DNA from 2 places in the Planifilum fulgidum genome. Region 2 is predicted to be linked to the other one. Evidence: predicted binding sites of a transcription regulator. Region 2 holds the regulator's gene; the other holds the start of a gene.
What was found. Region 2 encodes CtsR, which represses protease genes until heat stress. Its sites were predicted from a motif close to ATGGTCAATAAAGGTCAAACA; they were not measured.
Positions count from the first base shown of each region.

Region 1 (9,015 bases), on a different contig from region 2:
CGAACAGGTGGTCGATATGGCTGTGAACCCCGCCGTCCGACAGAAGGCCGTAAAGGTGCAGCTTGCTTCCGTGCTCCTTCACGTGGCGGATGGCTCCGAGGAAGGTTTCGTTTTCAAAAAAGCTCCCATCCCGGATCGCCTTCGTCACCCGGGTCAGATCCTGGTAGACGATCCGGCCGGCGCCGATATTGAGGTGGCCCACTTCGGAGTTGCCCATCTGTCCCTCCGGCAGGCCGACGGCCTCGCCGCTGGCCCGAAGAAGGGTGTGGGGATAGCGGGACCAGTAGCGGTCAAAGTTGGGCTTTTTCGCCTGGGCGACGGCGTTCCCGTGGGTCTCATCCCGGAGGGCAAAGCCGTCCAGAATGATCAAAGCCACCGGTTTTTTGCGCCCGCTCATCCGTTCTCCCTCCCTGCCGCGGCAGCGACCAGCTGCCGGAACGACTCCGGATCCAGACTGGCTCCCCCCACCAGGGCTCCGTCGATGTCGGCTTCGGCCAGGAACGCCCCGATATTGCCCGGCTTCACGCTCCCGCCGTACAGAATGCGCACCTCACCTGCCACCTGCTGATCGTACAGGTCGGCGACCGTCCGGCGAATGAATCCGATCACCTCGCCGGCATCCTCCGCCGTGGACGCCCGCCCGGTCCCGATGGCCCAAACCGGTTCGTAGGCGACGATCAATCCCTTCACTTCCTCCGATGCCAGTCCGTCCAGGGCCCGCACGACCTGCTCCCGGACCACGTGTTTCGTTTTTCCGCTTTCCCGCTCCTCGAGCGACTCGCCGACGCAGAGGATGGGCACCAGACCGTGTTTGAGGGCGGTCTTCCCTTTCCGGTTGACCGACTCGTCCGTCTCGGCAAAATACGTCCGCCGCTCGGAATGGCCGATAATGACGTAGCGGACGCCGATGTCGGTCAGCATCCGGGCGCTCACCTCGCCGGTGTACGCCCCCTCTTCGGCCCAGTGCAGGTTCTGCGCCCCGATGCCGATGCCGCTTCCCTCCGCCGCCTCGACCAGCGCGGGAAGGGAGGGGTAAGGGGCGCAGATCACCGTTTCCACATTGCCGGGCAAGGGCTCGGAGCGGAGGGTGCTCAAAAAGGACAGCGCCTCTTTGACAGTCTTGTGCATTTTCCAGTTTCCTGCGATGACGGGAATGCGCATCGGCGGTCCCCCTTTCTGTGAATTAATCCCGGTCGTCCAGCGCCGCCACGCCCGGCAGCTCTTTCCCCTCCATCAACTCCAGGGAAGCCCCGCCGCCGGTGGATATGTGATCGATGCGATCCGCCAGCCCCGACTTCTCAACGGCCGCCGCGGAATCGCCGCCTCCGACGATGGTTTTGGCCTCCGTCTCCGCCAGGGCCCGGGCGACGGCGTTGGTTCCCTCGTCGAAGGGCTCCCGCTCGAAGACGCCCATCGGCCCGTTCCACACGATGAGCTTGGACAGGCGGATCACCTCGGCAAACCGCTCCCGGGTCCTCGGCCCGATATCGAGCGCCATCCGGTCGGAAGGAATCGCCTCCACCGCCACCGCGGCGATGTCTTCGGGCTCTTCCAGCCGGTCCGCCACCACCACGTCGACCGGCAACAGCAGGCGGACTCCCTTTTCCCCGGCCTGTTCGATCAGCCGGCGGGCCAGATCCACTTTGTCTTCCTCCAGGAGGGATTTGCCCACTTCATGCCCCTGGGCCTTGATGAAGGTGTTGGACAAGCCCCCGCCGATCAGCAGATTGTCCACCTTGTTCAGCAGGTTTTCGATGACGCCGATTTTGTCCTTCACCTTGGCTCCGCCGATGATCGCCGTGAAGGGTCTCTCCGGCGACTCCAGGGCCTCGCCCAGCACTTCGAGCTCCCGCTGCAGCAAAAAGCCGGCCACGGCGGGCAGGTGCCGGGCGATTCCCTCCGTGGAGGCATGGGCCCGGTGCGCCGCCCCGAAGGCGTCGTTGACGTACAGATCGGCCAGATCGGCGAAGGCCTTGGCCAGATCGGGATCGTTTTTCTCCTCACCGGGATGGAAGCGGACGTTCTCCAGGAGCAGGATCTGCCCCTCCTCCAATCGGGCCACCCGTTCCGTCACCGAGGGGCCGATCACTTCGTCCGCCTTGTCCACCGGTTTTCCCAGCAGTTCCGACAGACGCCCGGCCACGGGAGTGAGCCGCAGCTCCTCCTTCACCTGCCCCTTCGGCCGGCCCAGATGGCTGGCGAGGATCACCTTGGCTCCCCTCTCCGTCAGGTGACGGATTGTGGGAAGGGCGGCGCGGATCCTCGTGTCGTCGGCCACGCGTCCCCCTTCCAGGGGAACGTTGAAGTCCACCCGGCAAAACACGCGTTTTCCCCGGACGTCCACATCGGCGATCGATTTCTTTTTCACGAAATCCATCTCCCTCCGCACATGAGAAGGAGGAGAAGACCTCTCCTCCGTTTCTTCTCATATTCTAGGCATTGAGACCCCGCTTGACAATATAAGCGGCCAAGTCGACCACGCGGTTGGAGTATCCCCACTCGTTGTCGTACCAGGCGACCACCTTCACCATGTTTCCGTCCATCACCATCGTGGAAAGCCCGTCGACGATGGAGGACCGGGGATCGCCGTTGAAGTCCTTGGACACCAGCGGCTCGTCGGTGTAGCCGAGGATTCCCTTCAGCTCCCCTTCCGCCGCAAGGCGCAGCGCTTCGTTGACCTCCTCCGCCGTCACTTCCCGATCCAGTTCGGCCACCAGATCGACGACGGAAACGTTGGGGGTGGGAACGCGCATGGCAAAACCGTTCAGTTTCCCCTTCAGCTCCGGCAGCACCTTGGCCACGGCCGCTGCGGCCCCCGTCGTCGTCGGAATGATCGACATCCCGGCGGCCCTGGCGCGGCGCAAATCCTTGTGGGGCAGGTCGAGGATCTGCTGGTCGTTGGTGTAGGAGTGGACCGTGGTCATCAGTCCGCGGCGCACCCCGAATTGCCGGTGAAGGACCTTCACCACCGGCGCCAGGCAGTTGGTGGTGCAGGAGGCGTTGGAAATGATGTGATGGTTGGCGGGATCGTAGCTGTCCTCATTTACTCCCATCACGATGGTCACATCTTCGTCCTTGGCCGGGGCCGAGATGATCACCTTCTTGGCTCCGCCCTGCAAATGCTTGGCCGCATCCTCCCGCTTCCGGAACCGACCCGTCGACTCCACCACCAAATCCACCCCGAGATCTCCCCAGGGAAGATTGGCCGGATCCCGCTCCGCCATCACCTTCACGGTGCGGCCGTTCACCGAAAAGCCTTCGTCGGTCACCTTCACCTCCGCTTCCAGGCGGCCGTGAACCGAGTCGTATTTGAGCAGATGGGCCAGCGTGCCCGCGTCGGTCAGGTCGTTGACCGCCACCACTTCCAGTTCGGGATGATCCATCAGCGCGCGAAACACATTCCGTCCGATCCGACCAAAACCGTTGATGCCGATTTTCGTCTTGGCCATCGCATTCACCCTCCATCCGAAAAGTTTTTTGCAAAGAGACCTCAAGATTCACTGGCCAGAATGGCCCGGGCCGCCCCTTCATCGGTTATCAGTGTGTCCCTGCAGGCGACCGCGCAAAACGCGGCAATCGCGTCCGCCTTGCTGGCTCCTCCGGCCACCGAAATGATCCGCTCCATCCGCTGCAGATCATCCAGCTGAATGCCCACCGTCTTCATCTTGTGGACGATTTCCCCCCGGCGGTTGAAGTAGTATCCGAAGGCCTCGCCCACCGCGTCGGTCTCCCGGAGGTGGCGCAGCAGCTCCGGAGAAGATTTGCGCCGGGCGGCCATTTCCATGGCGCCGCCGATTCCGTGCACCGCGATCCGGGCCGTCTTGAGCAGCTCCAACACCTCGCGGATGTGCGGTTCCCGGATCACCGTGCGGTAAGTCTCTTCGCTCAGCTGGTCGGGAACATGCATGAGGCGGTAACTCCCCCCGGTCTTCTTGGCCATGAGGGAAGCGATATAGTTGGCTTCCAGCTCCACCGCCTCCCCCAAGCCGCCTCGGGCGGGCACGAAGGTGGTCTCCTTCAGCTGCGGACTCGGGGCCATCATCTCGGCCACCGCCGCGACAGTGGTCCCGCCGGCCACCGCCACCACCTGACCGGGACGGGCTTCCTCCCGGAGCAGGCGGGCCCCCGCCCGACCCATCTCCTTTTTCACCCATTCGGACTGATCGGCGTCACCGGTGACGATGATCACGCGCCGCAGCCCCAGGCGGCGCCGAAGCATCTCCTCCAGTTCCGTCAGTCCGAAAAGCTCCTTGATCAGGGGCTCCATTTCCGCAAGCAATTCGGCGCCCTGTTGGGTGACGCGCATGCCCAGGGGGTCGACATGCACCAGCCCCTGCATCCTCAGGAAATCCACCTCCGCCCGCAGGATTCGTTCCGTCGTTCCCATGGCCGCCGCAAGACTCCGTCGTCCCACCGGCTGCATCAGCTGCAGGTGCCGAAGCGTTTCATAACGCTTGCGCATCACCTCCAGCATGTCGGGCAACAATTTTTTTTGCAGATCCAACAGCGACTTCATCATCTCACCTTTTCATATCGGGACAATTCATGTCCCTGTATAACAAAATACGTCCCAACAAGGGCAAAAGAAAAGGAATCGCGGCTCCACTTTCATTGTAGCCGATGGCCCCAGAGCTGACAAGGTGCGGAAAAGCGCCGGTGCCGCTTCCCGGACAAAGGTTCCCCGAATTGTCACAAACCGGATGACGGGGCGATCAACCGTCGTACCTCCGCCGGGCCATCGAGGAGGGAATCCCGAGCTCTTCCCGGTATTTGGCCACGGTCCGGCGGGAGATCCGAATCCCTTCTGCGCGGAGAAGGTCGGCGATCTGTTGATCCGACAGGGGTTTTTGTTTATCTTCCCCCGAAATCCATTCCGAAATGCGCTTTTTCACGCTTTTGGCCGACGCGCCGCCCGAGCTGGAGTCGACGCCGGAAGGGAAGAAATACCGGAAGGAAAAGAGGCCGCGCGGGGTTTGCACGTACTTGTTTTGGGTGGCACGGCTCACGGTGGACTCGTGCATTCCCAGCTCCTCCGCCACTTCCCGCAGGGTGAGCGGTTTCAGGCAGTCCACGCCGTGATCCAAAAAGGCCCGCTGCTTCTCAACGATCACCTGGGTCACCCGGTACAGGGTTTGACGCCGCTGCTCGATCCCCCGGACGAGCCAAACCGCCGACTGAAACCAGTTCCTAAGATAGTCCGCCGCCTGGCGGGCCTGCTCCCCGCCGTCCGCCAGCATGCGCTGATACCGGTCGTTCACGGTGAGACGGGGCAAAAACCCCTCATTGACCAGGACCACGTATTCTCCGTTCACCCGCTCCACGCAGACATCCGGCAACACATAATGGGGTGCGGAGGAGGCATAGGCCATTCCCGGCCGGGGATTCAGGCGCTTCAACCGGTCGATCGCCTCTTGCACACGCCGAATATCACAGCCCAATTGACGGGCGATCTTGCGAATCCGTCCCTCCGCCACGTCGGGAAGGTGGCTTTCGGCGATCCTGAGGGCCACCTCGTCCGGGGGATCCTCCCGCAGCAACTGAAGCCGAAGACACTCCGACAGGGAACGGGCGCCCACCCCCGCCGGTTCCAGGGATTGAAGCACCTTGAGAGCCCGATCAAAGGCCTGCAAGTCCACATTAAAGCGTTTACACAGGGAAGCGGCATCGATCCTCAGATACCCGCTGTCGTCCAGATTTCCGATCAAGTGGAGGCACAGGGTCCGGGTGACGGAGTCCAGCGGCAGGAAGCGAAGCTGGAACTCCAACGCCTCCGCCAGAGACTCCGACGGAGCCGCCAAATTTTCGAAGGAAAACCTTTCCGCCTCCCCATCGGAGACTCCCCGTTCCCTCCTCCCGCCGTCCCGGACGTACGCCATCCATTCCGCCGGATCGGCGTTCAGCAGGGAAATGTCCGCCTCCCCTCCCCCTTCTTCGCCCGATTCGGCAATTTCCAACACCGGATTTTCCGCCAACTGCTCCTGAATATACTGCTCCAAATCCGCCGCGGAGAGCTGGAGCAACTGGATCGCCTGCCGCAGTTCCGGCGTCATCACCAGTTTCATCCGTTGCTCCTGAATCAGACCGTAACTGATTTGCAAGGCCACCTTTCCCACCTCCGCGCGAGTTCGGCATCCGTTCAACCGACATCCGGATTGATTATTCGCTCTTTTTCGACTTGAGGAAAAATCCCGCCGCTGAAATTCCCCGGGATGAAGCCGGGCGGCCATGTCCACATTCTTCGGCGCCGCCGGCCGGAAACCGCGGGTCCGCTGTGCGTTTCATCTTTCATTTTACCACAAAAACCGTCACATTCCCCCGCCGATTCTTCTGAAACGCCTTTTCGCCCCGGCGGACCGTCCACCGATGAACCCCGCCGGCGGAAGCCTCCCCGGAACCCCTTGATGAAAAGGGCGAGGTTGGATAAAATAATACATGGCAGGGGGAATTCTCCCGGCAATAAATTTCCCCTTGCATTTTCTCCCGAGATCCGCTATAATGTTACCCGTCAAAGGTTACGGCATGCGCCTATAGCTCAGGGGATAGAGCGCTGGTCTCCGGAACCAGGTGCCCAGGTTCGAATCCTGGTAGGCGCACCACATTGGAGCAAAGCAGCAGCCGATCGATCGGCTGCCGCTTGTCTTTTTGTTTCATTGAATCTTGACCTTTTTTGATCTTTAGCGATATGATGATAGTGAGGCGATGACAAAGCGGGAAAAAAGCTACCCGATCGACGCCCCGGACGGGGCGGGCGAAGGGCATCCCCTTACGCGCAGGGTTTGTCTCAGCCTCACTTCACCCCAAGGAGGAAGCAACCCATGTCTACACTGATTCCCATCGTCATTGAACAAACCAGTCGCGGCGAACGATCCTACGATATCTACTCCCGTCTTCTCAAGGACCGGATCATTCTCTTGGGCACCCCCATCAACGACCAGGTGGCCAACCTCGTGGTTGCCCAGCTCCTCTTTTTGGCCGCCGAAGATCCGAACAAGGACATCTATCTGTACATCAACTCCCCCGGCGGATCCATCAGCGCGGGCATGGCCATCTACGACACGATGCAACATGTCAAACCCGACGTGCAAACCATCTGCGTCGGTTTGGCCGCTTCCATGGGGGCCTTCCTGCTCTCCGCAGGTGCCAAGGGAAAACGCTTTGCCCTTCCCAACAGCGAAGTGATGATTCACCAGCCCCTGGGCGGGGCGGAGGGACAGGCCACGGACATCGAGATCCGGGCCAAGCGGATCCTTCGGCTGCGGGATCGACTGAACAGGCTGCTGTCCGAACACACCGGCCAGCCGCTGGAAAAAATCGAAAAGGACACGGACCGCGATTATTTCATGACCGCCGAGGAAGCCAAGGAATACGGAATCATCGACAAGGTGCTCGACCATCCCCCGAAGCGCCCGTGATCACCCTGGATGGCGCTCCAAACCCGGCCGTTCACGGCCGGGTTTTCTGATGCCAAAGGTCTTTCTTCCAGGCGTTCATCAAGAATGCCCTCACCCCGTCCCCGCCAGGATGGCGATCGGAAACCGGCCTCCGCCCGAAACGAGGCCCCGATCGGCCTCGGCGGAACGCGGTCGGCCCCGCACCCGGCATGACGGCACAGGCAGAGGAGGTTGTTCAGGGGGAATCCACCGCCGCCCGCCGCGACCATCGCCGGGGCACATAGGCGCATGTCGGATCGCTTTCCAGGGGATCGCCGGTCACGGCGTAGGCACGGGCCCGGGAGCCTCCGCAGACGAAACGGAACTCGCACACCCCGCATTTCCCCTTCAGCCGCTCCGGGTCGCGCAGGGCGACAAAGGTCGGGTGCTTCCGATAGATCTCCGATAGGGAGCGCTCCCGCACGTTCCCGCAGGCGATCGGCAAAAAACCGCTGGGATACACGTCGCCGATGTGGGAAACGAAGGCGAATCCATTGCCGTCGTTGACGGCGCGCGGCGCCCGCAGTTGCCGCTGACGCCCCGCCGCCCACGGGGGAACGTCGGATGCTCCGAAAACTTGGCCTTTTCCCCGCTGCATCACCACCCGGCGGTAGGGGGGAGCCTCCGTCGTCTTGATGTCGAAGGAAACGCGCTCGGAAAGATCGGCCAGCCAGTGGAAAACCCGCTCATGCTCGTCGGCGGTGATCATGTCATCCGCCTTGCCGCGGCCGGTGGGCACGAGGAAAAAAACGCTCCAAAGCACGATGCCCATTCCTTCGAGCAAACGGGCGATGTTGGGCAGATCGGCGAGATTGTACCGGCTGACGGTGGTGTTGATCTGCAGCGGCATCCCCAGTTTGCGCAACATGCCGATGGCGCGCATGGTCAAATCGTAGGACCCGGAGGTGCCGCGGAAAGCGTCATGGATCGCCGCTGTCGATCCGTCGAGACTGAAGGCCCACCGGTCGAGCCCCACCTCCATGGCCCGGCGCATCGCCTTCTCCGTCACCCGCGGAGTGGCGCTGGGCGTGAGCGAAACGATCAGTCCTTGTCCTTTGGCGTATTCGGCCAGCTCAAAGAGGTCCTCCCGCATCAGCGGATCGCCGCCGGTGAAGACCAGCAAGGGAGCGCCCAAATCGCGAATTTCCCGGATCAGGGCTTTCCCCTCTTCCGTCGTCAGCTCGCGGGGATCGCGGCGATATTGCGCCTCCGCCCGGCAGTGAAGGCATTTGAGGGCGCAGGCACGGGTCACTTCCCAAATGACCAAAAAGGGGGATTGCTGAAAATCCATCAACGGCTTCCTCCTTTAAAGGGATAACGGCGCCGCGGCAAGAAAACCCTGTTTGTTCACAACGTAACAAAGTCTTTGGAAATGCGGTATGAAGTTCGTCACACTCTCCCCCGGAGGGTTGGGGTACAATGAAACCAAGCACCTCGCCATGAACGGACATCTGCCCTTCAGCCAAAATCCTTCGACGCCGAGCGTTGCCCCCTGCCCAAATCTGTTTCATCGGGGTGATGGACGTGTCTCAACTGATCCCTCTTCTCCGGAACGTGCCGCTGTTTCGCGACCTTACCGACGAGG
Region 1 is NZ_FOOK01000010.1:13,954-22,968, reverse strand. It holds gene gpmI (2,3-bisphosphoglycerate-independent phosphoglycerate mutase) at 1-397, opposite strand, end outside; gene tpiA (triose-phosphate isomerase) at 394-1,161, opposite strand; gene BM063_RS07465 (phosphoglycerate kinase) at 1,184-2,368, opposite strand; gene BM063_RS07460 (ArsJ-associated glyceraldehyde-3-phosphate dehydrogenase) at 2,433-3,449, opposite strand; gene BM063_RS07455 (sugar-binding transcriptional regulator) at 3,491-4,516, opposite strand; gene rpoN (RNA polymerase factor sigma-54) at 4,713-6,104, opposite strand; tRNA gene BM063_RS07445 (tRNA-Arg) at 6,522-6,596, shown strand; gene clpP (ATP-dependent Clp endopeptidase proteolytic subunit ClpP) at 6,816-7,412, shown strand; gene BM063_RS07435 (TIGR04053 family radical SAM/SPASM domain-containing protein) at 7,627-8,724, opposite strand; gene BM063_RS07430 (Crp/Fnr family transcriptional regulator) at 8,949-9,015, shown strand, end outside.
Region 1: the regulator CtsR is predicted to act here: its motif matches at 6,655-6,675, upstream of clpP (ATP-dependent Clp endopeptidase proteolytic subunit ClpP).

Region 2 (9,015 bases):
TCCGCAATTTCACCCGGCTTGGCTCCGATATGCACGCTCATGCTCCTTCAACTCCTTTGCGGTGAATGGATGGGTCCGCGCCGATGCCGAAGGGCGCGCACACCCGCATCGCTTCCGCGAAAAGTGCCGCGCCGCACCGGCCCGCGTTTTTATCGAAGGTCTTCAAGAAAGCTGGTGCCGTTTTCCGGCAGAGGGACGCCGAAATTGTCCGCGATGGTGGCCCCGACATCGGCAAAGGTTTTGCGCAGGGGCAACTGCTTTCCTCCCGCCAAGAACCGCGGAGAGTAGACGAGGAGAGGCACCAGCTCCCGGGTGTGATCCGTCCCCTTGAAGGTGGGATCATTGCCGTGATCCGCCGTGATGATCAACAGATCCCTCTCCGTCATCTTGTCCAGCACTTCCGGGAGGCGCCGGTCGAACTCCTCCAGGGCCCGGGCATAGCCCTGCGGGTCCCGCCGGTGGCCGTACTTCGAATCGAAATCGACGAGATTGATAAAGCTGAGCCCGGTGAAGGGTTCGTCAAAGGTGGCGACAAACTTGTCCATGCCGTCCATGTTGGATTCGGTGCGAATCGTCCGGGTAATCCCCTCGCCGTCATAGATGTCCGTGATCTTCCCCAGGGCGATGACCTCCAGGCCGTGATCCTTCAACTCGTTCATGGTCGTCCGGCCGAAGGGTTTCAGGGCAAAATCGCGCCGGTTGGCGGTCCGGGTAAACTCGCCCGCCTTTGTTCCGACAAAGGGGCGGGCGATGATCCTTCCGATCCGATAGGGATCATCCCGCGTGATCTCCCGGCAGTATTCGCAGATCGCGTACAGCTCGTCGAGGGGGATCACCTCCTCGTGGGCGGCGATCTGCAACACCGAGTCGGCGGAAGTATACACAATCAACGCCCCGGTTCTCATGTGCTCCTCGCCGAGCTCCTGGATGATCTGCGTGCCGCTGGCCGGCTTGTTGCCGATCACTTTCCGGCCCGTTTTGGCTTCGATTCGCCGGATCAGCTCATCGGGAAATCCCTCCGGAAAGACGCGGAAGGGCTGATCGATATACAGCCCCATGATCTCCCAATGTCCCGTCATCGTGTCCTTGCTGCGGGAAGCCTCTTGCATTTTGCCGTAATAGGCCATGGGCCGCTCCGCCGCCGGAATTCCCGGAATCGGGCGGATGTTGGAAAGGCCGAGCTTCGCCATGTTGGGCATGTGGAGTCCGCCGCACACCCGGGCGATTTTGCCGAGGGTGTCCGCTCCCACGTCATCGAAATCCGCCGCATCCGGCGCCTCCCCGATGCCCACCGAGTCCATCACGATCAGGTGAATCCGTTCAAAGCTCACGTCTCATCCCTTCTCTCTTCCGTAATGCGATTTTCTCGCTGTCACCTACAGTTTCTGCTCCCACAGTCATAAATACCACAGTCTGCCTTCAGATCAAAGCGGGATGCGGAGAATTTGTGAACATTTCCGGAAGGGACGGACGGCGCCCTCCCAACCCTCGCGACTCGGCCCTTCCCCCAAGGCGCCACCGCTCATCCCCGCCGCCACCGCGGAAAGATGGCCCCCGTCCGCTGTCTGTACGCCCGGTACGCCTCCCCGAACGGATCGATCATCATCTGTTCCTCCCGGGGAACGCGCAGGAAAAACAGGATCAAAAGGGAGAGGAGGGGAGACCAGCCCGCGATCCAGTTATGCGGGATCAGTCCCCGGCCTGACCCCCACAACGTGCTGGACGCATACATCGGATGTCTCACGTTTCGGTAAACTCCCCGGGTGATCAGCTCGTGCCCCTCCCTCAATTCGAGGGCGGGGGACCAGTTTCTCCCCAAATCCGCATGGGCGCGCCAAAAGAATCCCAGAGCGACGGCGGTGATCCCGATGCCCCGCCAAACCGTCCAGGGCGAGAGCCGGTAATCGGCAAAGTCGAGGAGCGGAGTGAAGGAATCAATCAACGGAATGAGGACGATTCCGGCCGACATCCGGGCCGGCAGGAACTTCTCCAGCGCCGTTTTGCGGACGATCACCATCCGGTTCGACTTCACCCTTCTCCCGTAGGGCAGGCAAATCAACTGCATCACGATCCATCCGGAAAATAAGGGGCGAGCTGAACATCCCGCGTTACTCCCACATTTAAAACAAGACGCCCTCCCTCAATCGCAAAAAAGATGGAGCCATCGATTATGTTATATCCGTTAGCTGATACTTGGATCTTTTGCCCGAAGGAAAGGTATGTTGTGGAGTATTATCATGAGGGTGAAAGCTTCTTGGGTTTCTACACAGGTTACATGGTTTTCATCGATCTCCGATAGCGCAAAATTCCTGGACCGCCCCGAAAATCCCCCGACAAGGCGACGCCGCGATCGCGGGTCCCCGGCGCGCCTCCTTTTGGAGGGAGTGCACGTCTTCGGAGCGATCACGATTACTCCCTTTCTTAGTGATTCAGCTTAACTTCCGAACCATTTTCGATGACTTTCCTTTTGACATATCTCTGAAAAGGCTGCATCGGGGTTGTCAGCGCCAGCACCTTTTGAGAAAAGATCTCTTCCCTGAAAAATGTTTCACCGTCATGCAGCGGGAACAGCTTGCGATGAAACTCAAGTTCATACAAATGATGATTTGCAACGGCTGCCAAGCGATTTTATAAAATCCTTGGATCAAGATCGATTCCTGATGTCGTTTCTTTTCATTTTCCGATGCGATTGACAGCCATCGCCTTCACCTAAGGTCATGCCTCCATATATTTTGCATCCCATAACCTCTTCCGCCCGAGCTCACGCGCATCCGCAGACTCGTTGACAGCAAAAAAATGAGCATTGACGATATCCTTCCCTGTCAACGCCGCCAAGGAGCACGTTGTCATCGATAAACAATGCGGAACGTTCATAAACCCTTCAGGACGGGAGAAACACCGGCAATCAGATCAACCAGCGTTTTCTTCCAGCGCCGTTTCATCCTAAAATAACATTCATCCGTCGACCGGCCAAGGACGCCCCTGGGTGAGAAACCGCTGTGGTTATTAAAGCAGAACCCCTCCCCCGCCGAGAGCGGAGGAGGGGTCTTTTTCATTGCCGCGAAGGGCTGAGCTCGTTCCCCTCCACGACCAGTTTTCCGTCCTTCACGTCGATGCGAACGGTGTCGCCCCGCTTGATCGTGCCGCTAAGCAGCGCTTCGGAAAGCCGGTCCTCGATGTGCTTCTGGATCACCCGGCGCAGGGGACGGGCTCCGTAGGTGGGATCGTACCCTTCTTTGGCCAAATGTTTCTTGGCTTCTTCGGTCAGGATGAAATCGATGTCCTGCTCCTTCAGGCGCTTCCGCAGTTCCTCGGCCATCAGCGAGACGATCTGCTGCAGGTGGACTTCCTCCAGGGGATGGAAGACGATCACGTCGTCGATCCGGTTGAGAAACTCGGGACGGAAGGTGCGCTTCAACTCCTGCAGAACGTTTTCCTTCATATTCTCATAGTCGGTATCATCCCCGGCGGTGAAGCCCAACCGGGAGTTTTTGCGGATGGTGCTCGCCCCCACGTTGGAGGTCATGATGATCACCGTGTTGCGGAAATCGACGGTGCGCCCCTTCCCGTCGGTAAGGCGTCCGTCTTCGAGCACCTGCAGCAGGATGTTGAACACCTCGGGGTGGGCTTTTTCCACTTCATCGAAGAGAACCACCGAATAGGGCTTGCGCCGCACCTTTTCGGTAAGCTGTCCCCCTTCGTCGTAGCCCACGTATCCCGGGGGCGCCCCCACCAGCCGCGCGGTGGAATGCTTCTCCATATATTCGGACATGTCGATGCGAATCATCGCGTCCTCGTCGCCGAACAACGCCTCGGCCAAAGCCCGGGCCAGCTCCGTCTTCCCGACGCCCGTCGGACCGAGGAAGATGAAGGAGCCGATGGGCCGCTTGGGATCCTTCAGCCCGGCCCGAGCCCGACGGATCGCCCGGGCAACCGCTTTGACGGCTTCTTCCTGGCCGATCACCCGCTGGTGCAGGATTTCCTCCATTTTCAGGAGGCGCTCCGATTCTTCCTCCGCCAACTTGCGCACGGGAATCCCCGTCCAGCTGGCCACCACTTCGGCGATATCCTCCGTCGTCACTTCCGAATCGGTTTTGCCCTGATCCTCTTTCCAGCGGTTGCGGGTAATCTCCAGCTCTTCCCTCAGCTTTTGCTCCTTGTCGCGGAGAGAAGCCGCCTTTTCAAACTCCTGGCTTTGCACCGCGGCGTCCTTTTCCTTTTTGATGGCCTCCAGCTTTTGCTCCAGTTCCTTCAGCTCCGGGGGAACCGTATAGGAGCGGAGGCGCACTTTGGAGGCTGCTTCGTCAATCAGGTCGATCGCCTTATCGGGGAGATAGCGGTCCGTGATATACCGGTCCGACAGCCGAACCGCCTGGATGATCGCCTCGTCGGTGATTTTCACCCGGTGATGCGCCTCATAGCGATCCCGAAGCCCCTTCAGGATGAGGATCGCTTCCTCGGGGGTGGGCTCATCGACGACGATCGGCTGGAACCGGCGCTCCAGGGCGGCATCCTTCTCGATGTATTTCCGGTATTCATCCAGGGTGGTGGCGCCCACGCACTGCAGCTCGCCCCGGGCCAGAGCCGGCTTCAGGATGTTGGAGGCGTCGATGGCCCCCTCGGCTCCACCGGCCCCGATCAGCGTGTGCAGCTCGTCGATGAACAGGATGATGTTGCCCGCCTGGCGGATCTCATCCATGATCTTTTTCAGGCGGTCCTCAAATTCCCCGCGGTACTTGGTCCCCGCCACCACGGTTCCCATATCGAGGGTCATCACCCGTTTGCCCCGAAGGGTTTCGGGAATCTCCCCGTCGACGATCCGCTGGGCCAGGCCCTCGGCGATGGCCGTCTTCCCGACCCCCGGTTCCCCGATCAGGACGGGATTGTTTTTGGTCCGGCGGGAAAGGACCTGGATCACCCGCTCGATCTCCTTGCTCCGGCCGATCACCGGATCCAGTTTCCCTTCCCGGGCGGCCGCCGTCAAATCCCGCGCGAGGCTGTCCAGGGTGGGGGTGTTGGCGGCGCTGCCGCCTTGATGGGGCGAGATCGCCTCGCTGCTGCCCAAAAGCTGCAGCACCTGCTGCCGCGCTTTGTTGAGACTGACGCCCAGGTTGTTCAGGACCCGGGCCGCCACCCCTTCACCTTCCCGGATCAACCCGAGCAGGATGTGCTCGGTGCCCACGTAGGTGTGCCCCAGCTTGCGCGCCTCATCCATCGACAATTCGATCACTTTTTTGGCCCGGGGGGTGTAGGCGATGTTGATGGGATGTCCCTGCCCGCGGCCGATCAGGGATTCCACTTCCTTCTGGATCTTCTCCAGACCCAGTCCCAATCCGATCAGGGCCTTCGCCGCGATGCCCTCTCCCTCCCGGACAAGTCCCAGCAAAATGTGCTCCGTTCCGATGTTGCTGTGTCCCAGCCGGACCGCTTCCTCCTGGGCCAGGGCCAGCACTTTTTGCGCCCGTTCGGTAAACCGGCCAAACATCATCATCTCAACACCTCGCTCGAAAGGATTGGTTCCGACTCCTCAGCCTGGTTTAGAACCTTTCAAAACCGCCTTTCCTGCGCCAACCGTTCGCGAATCAGCGCGGCTCGCCGCTTGTCGCGCTCTTCCGGTGTGAGAATCTGCCCCGCCTGATGCTGCAAAAATCCCGGCTGTGTGATCACCATCAGTTCATTCATCACGTGGGCCGACACATCGCGGATCAGTCCGAGATCAATTCCCAGCCGCACATCCGACAGCCGGCTCATCGCCTCCTTGGAATCGATGACGCGGGCGTTGGTCAAAATGCCGTAGGAACGGTACACCCGGTCCTCCAGTTGGATGGGGGAGATTTCCATCAGATGGGCCCGGGCGTTTTTCTCATGCTGGATCAGTTGCTGCACGACTCCCTGCAACTTGTCGAGAATTTCATCCTCCGTCAGCCCCAGGGTGACCTGGTTGGATACCTGGTACAGGTTTCCGAGGGCCTCGCTGCCCTCTCCGTAAATTCCCCGCACCGCCAGACCCACCTGGGTGATGGCCGGCAGGAGCCGGTTCAGCTGTTCCGCCATGGCCAGCGCCGGCAGATGCACCATCACCGAAGCGCGGATTCCCGTCCCGACGTTGGTGGGACAACTGGTCAAAAAACCGCATTTCTCATCAAAGGCGTAGTTGAGGCGCTTTTCGAACCAATCATCCAGCTGATCGGCCAGCCGCCAGGCGTCCACCAGCTGGAAGCCCGGAAACAGGCACTGGATGCGCAGGTGATCCTCCTCATTCACCATGATGCTGACGGCCTCGTTGCCGCTCAGGATCACGGCGCCGTGGCGGGATTCCTCCGCCATGTTGAGGCTGATCAGATGCTTTTCCACCAGCACGCGTTTTTCCAAATCGGTCAGATCCGCCATGGAAATCCATTGCGCGTCGCTGAAGACGGGATTGTCCCGTCCCCGGCGAAAGACCTGCTCCACCCGCTTGAGCACTTCCTTGGCTTGGTACTCGTCGGCAACGGTGGGAAAGGGAAGGTCGGCCAAGTTGCGCGCAATCCGGACCCGGCTGCTGATGACGATGTCGGATTGGGGGCCTTTTCCTCGCATCCATTCGCTGACGGAATTTCGGACATAACGATGGGACACGCGCATCAACCTCCCTGACTTTCCAGTTTTCCCTGCAGTTCCCGAATCCGGTCGCGCAGGCGGGCCGCTTCCTCAAATTCCTCGGCTTGAACGCGCCGGGAAAGTTCCTCCTTGAGCCGCTCGATCTCCCGATGGATCTTCAACTTTCCACCGGTTCGCTCCGGAACCTTCCCCCGATGGGAGGTGTGCCCGTGAACCCGGCGGAACAGGGGATCCAGCCGATCCTTGAAGGTCCGGTAACAATCCATGCATCCAAAACGGCCCATCTTGGCAAATTGCCCGTAGGTCAGACCGCACGTCGGACAGCGAAGTCCGGTGGACTGAACCCATTCCGGCCGGTTCCCCTGGGAGAGGTCGGGATTGAGAAGACCCGACAACAAATCCTGAAAGCTGAATCCGGTGTCCAGACCGGTAAATTTCTCCCCTTTTTCCTTGGCGCACACTTCACACAGGTGATACTCCGTCTTCTCGCCGTTGATGATTTTCGTGAAATGCAGGGTGGCCATCCGCTTGCCGCACTCTTCGCATAACATGGCGGCGTCACTCTCCTTTTCCCGCGAATAGGATGGTTACCATTGCGCGCATGATCCGGGCACGAACCTGATCCCTTAGAGGCACCGGCAGCTGCATGACGTCGCGGGCGATGATGCGCCGCATCAGTCGGGCCTCCCGGGGCGTCATCAACTCCTCCTCCCGAAGCCGATCGATGATGTCCTCCGCCTGGGACTGGCTGATCGACTCGCCGATTTGGCGCAGGAGGACATCGTAGACGCTCCCCGGGGAAGCCAGCCGCACCCTGCGAATCCGGATGTAGCCGCCGCCCCCCCGTTTGCTCTCCACTATATACCCTTTTTCCACTGTAAAACGGGTGCTAATCACATAGTTGATCTGCGAAGGAACGCACTGAAACCGGTCCGCCAGCTCGCTCCGCTTGATCTCGATGATCCCGGACCGGCTCTGGTCGAGGATCTTCTTCAAGTGGTGCTCGATGATATCCGAAATGCTGGGCATCGAACAACCCCCTGTTGACTTTGACTAACTTTGACCTTCACTTTCTATTATATATCCCTCCGCGGGAAATGCAAGGGGTTTTCTGAAAAAATGCGCGTGGACCCTGCTTTCAGGAAACCTCCCGTTACGATCTCCCATCGGTCCTTTCATTACCAGTGTTCCGCCGCCGGGTTGCTTTCATACAGCGAAACCGATTTCCGGTAGAGACGCAAAAAGCGGCGGGGCACACACCCGCCGCTTTTTCATCCGGTGCGCACGCCTTTGACGCCTTTTACACGGCGCACCTCCTCCACGATCCGCGTCGTGGAGATCTCCTCCGAAAGGCGGATCGTGAAGGAGATCTTGATCCGTCCATCCCCCGGATCTTCCTCATCGATGGTCACCTTGCGAATGCCGGCGCCGATTTCCCTCAAAACGGACGCGAGCTCTCCCAATTTTCCCGGCTCGTCCTTGACCGTGACCACGATCTTTGCAAGACGGCGGCGCCCGACCACAAGCCTTTCCATCCGGTTCAACAGCTCCAGGCTCACCAGGGCCAGGATGGTGGTCAACACCGCGCCGAACATGTATCCGGCCCCAACGGCCAGACCGATGCCGGCCACCACCCAGAGCGAGGCCGCCGTCGTCAGCCCGCTCACCGTCAACCCGTGCCGGAGGATCGTTCCCGCCCCCAAAAAGCCGATTCCGCTCACCACCTGGGCGGCCAGCCGGGCGGGATCGGCCCGCACGTTTTCCTCCTTAATGAAATCGGAAAATCCGTAAATGGAGATCAGCATGATCAACGCCGATCCGAGGCAGACGAGAATGTGCGTCCGAAAACCGGCCGGATGCGCATCCCTCTCCCGTTCCCAGCCGATCAGACCGCCGAGCACCGCCGCCATGAACAGACGAAAGGCCGTCTCCCAATAGGGAAGGGTCCACACGCTGTTCATTTTGTCACCGCCTTGTTCCCAATTCTTCACCGGTCCCCTCGGCGAAAATCAGGATGGATCTCCGCAACGGTTCAACAAGACGGGTAAAATGTCCGGGAACCGGTCCACCACAACATCGGCATCCTTCAATTCATCCTCCCGGCCGAACCGGGTGAATCCGGGATAACGACAACCGATCACCTTCAGGCCGTTGGCCTTGCCCGCCCGGACGTCGGATTTCCGATCCCCCACCATGAACCCGCCGGTGACCCCGTGCTCTTCCATCAACATGCGCACCAGTTCTTCCTTGGTTTCCGTTCCGTGGTCCCCCGCCCCGTAAACGCCGGTAAAGAGCGGGCTGAGGCGAAAGGTTTCCAGCACGCCGTCGAGATAGGAGCGAAGCCCGTTGCTGGCGATAAACAGCCGCCACCCTTCCGCCTTCAGGCGGCGCAAAGTTTCGGCCACCCCGGGATAC
Region 2 is NZ_FOOK01000023.1:5,893-14,907, forward strand. It holds gene deoD (purine-nucleoside phosphorylase) at 1-41, opposite strand, end outside; gene deoB (phosphopentomutase) at 150-1,331, opposite strand; gene BM063_RS12290 (protein-S-isoprenylcysteine O-methyltransferase) at 1,523-2,065, opposite strand; gene BM063_RS12295 (hypothetical protein) at 2,422-2,622, opposite strand; gene BM063_RS12300 (ATP-dependent Clp protease ATP-binding subunit) at 3,053-5,488, opposite strand; gene mcsB (protein-arginine kinase McsB) at 5,548-6,624, opposite strand; gene mcsA (protein-arginine kinase activator protein McsA) at 6,624-7,151, opposite strand; gene BM063_RS12315 (CtsR family transcriptional regulator) at 7,159-7,629, opposite strand; gene BM063_RS12320 (MgtC/SapB family protein) at 7,872-8,561, opposite strand; gene BM063_RS12325 (HAD family hydrolase) at 8,610-9,015, opposite strand, start outside.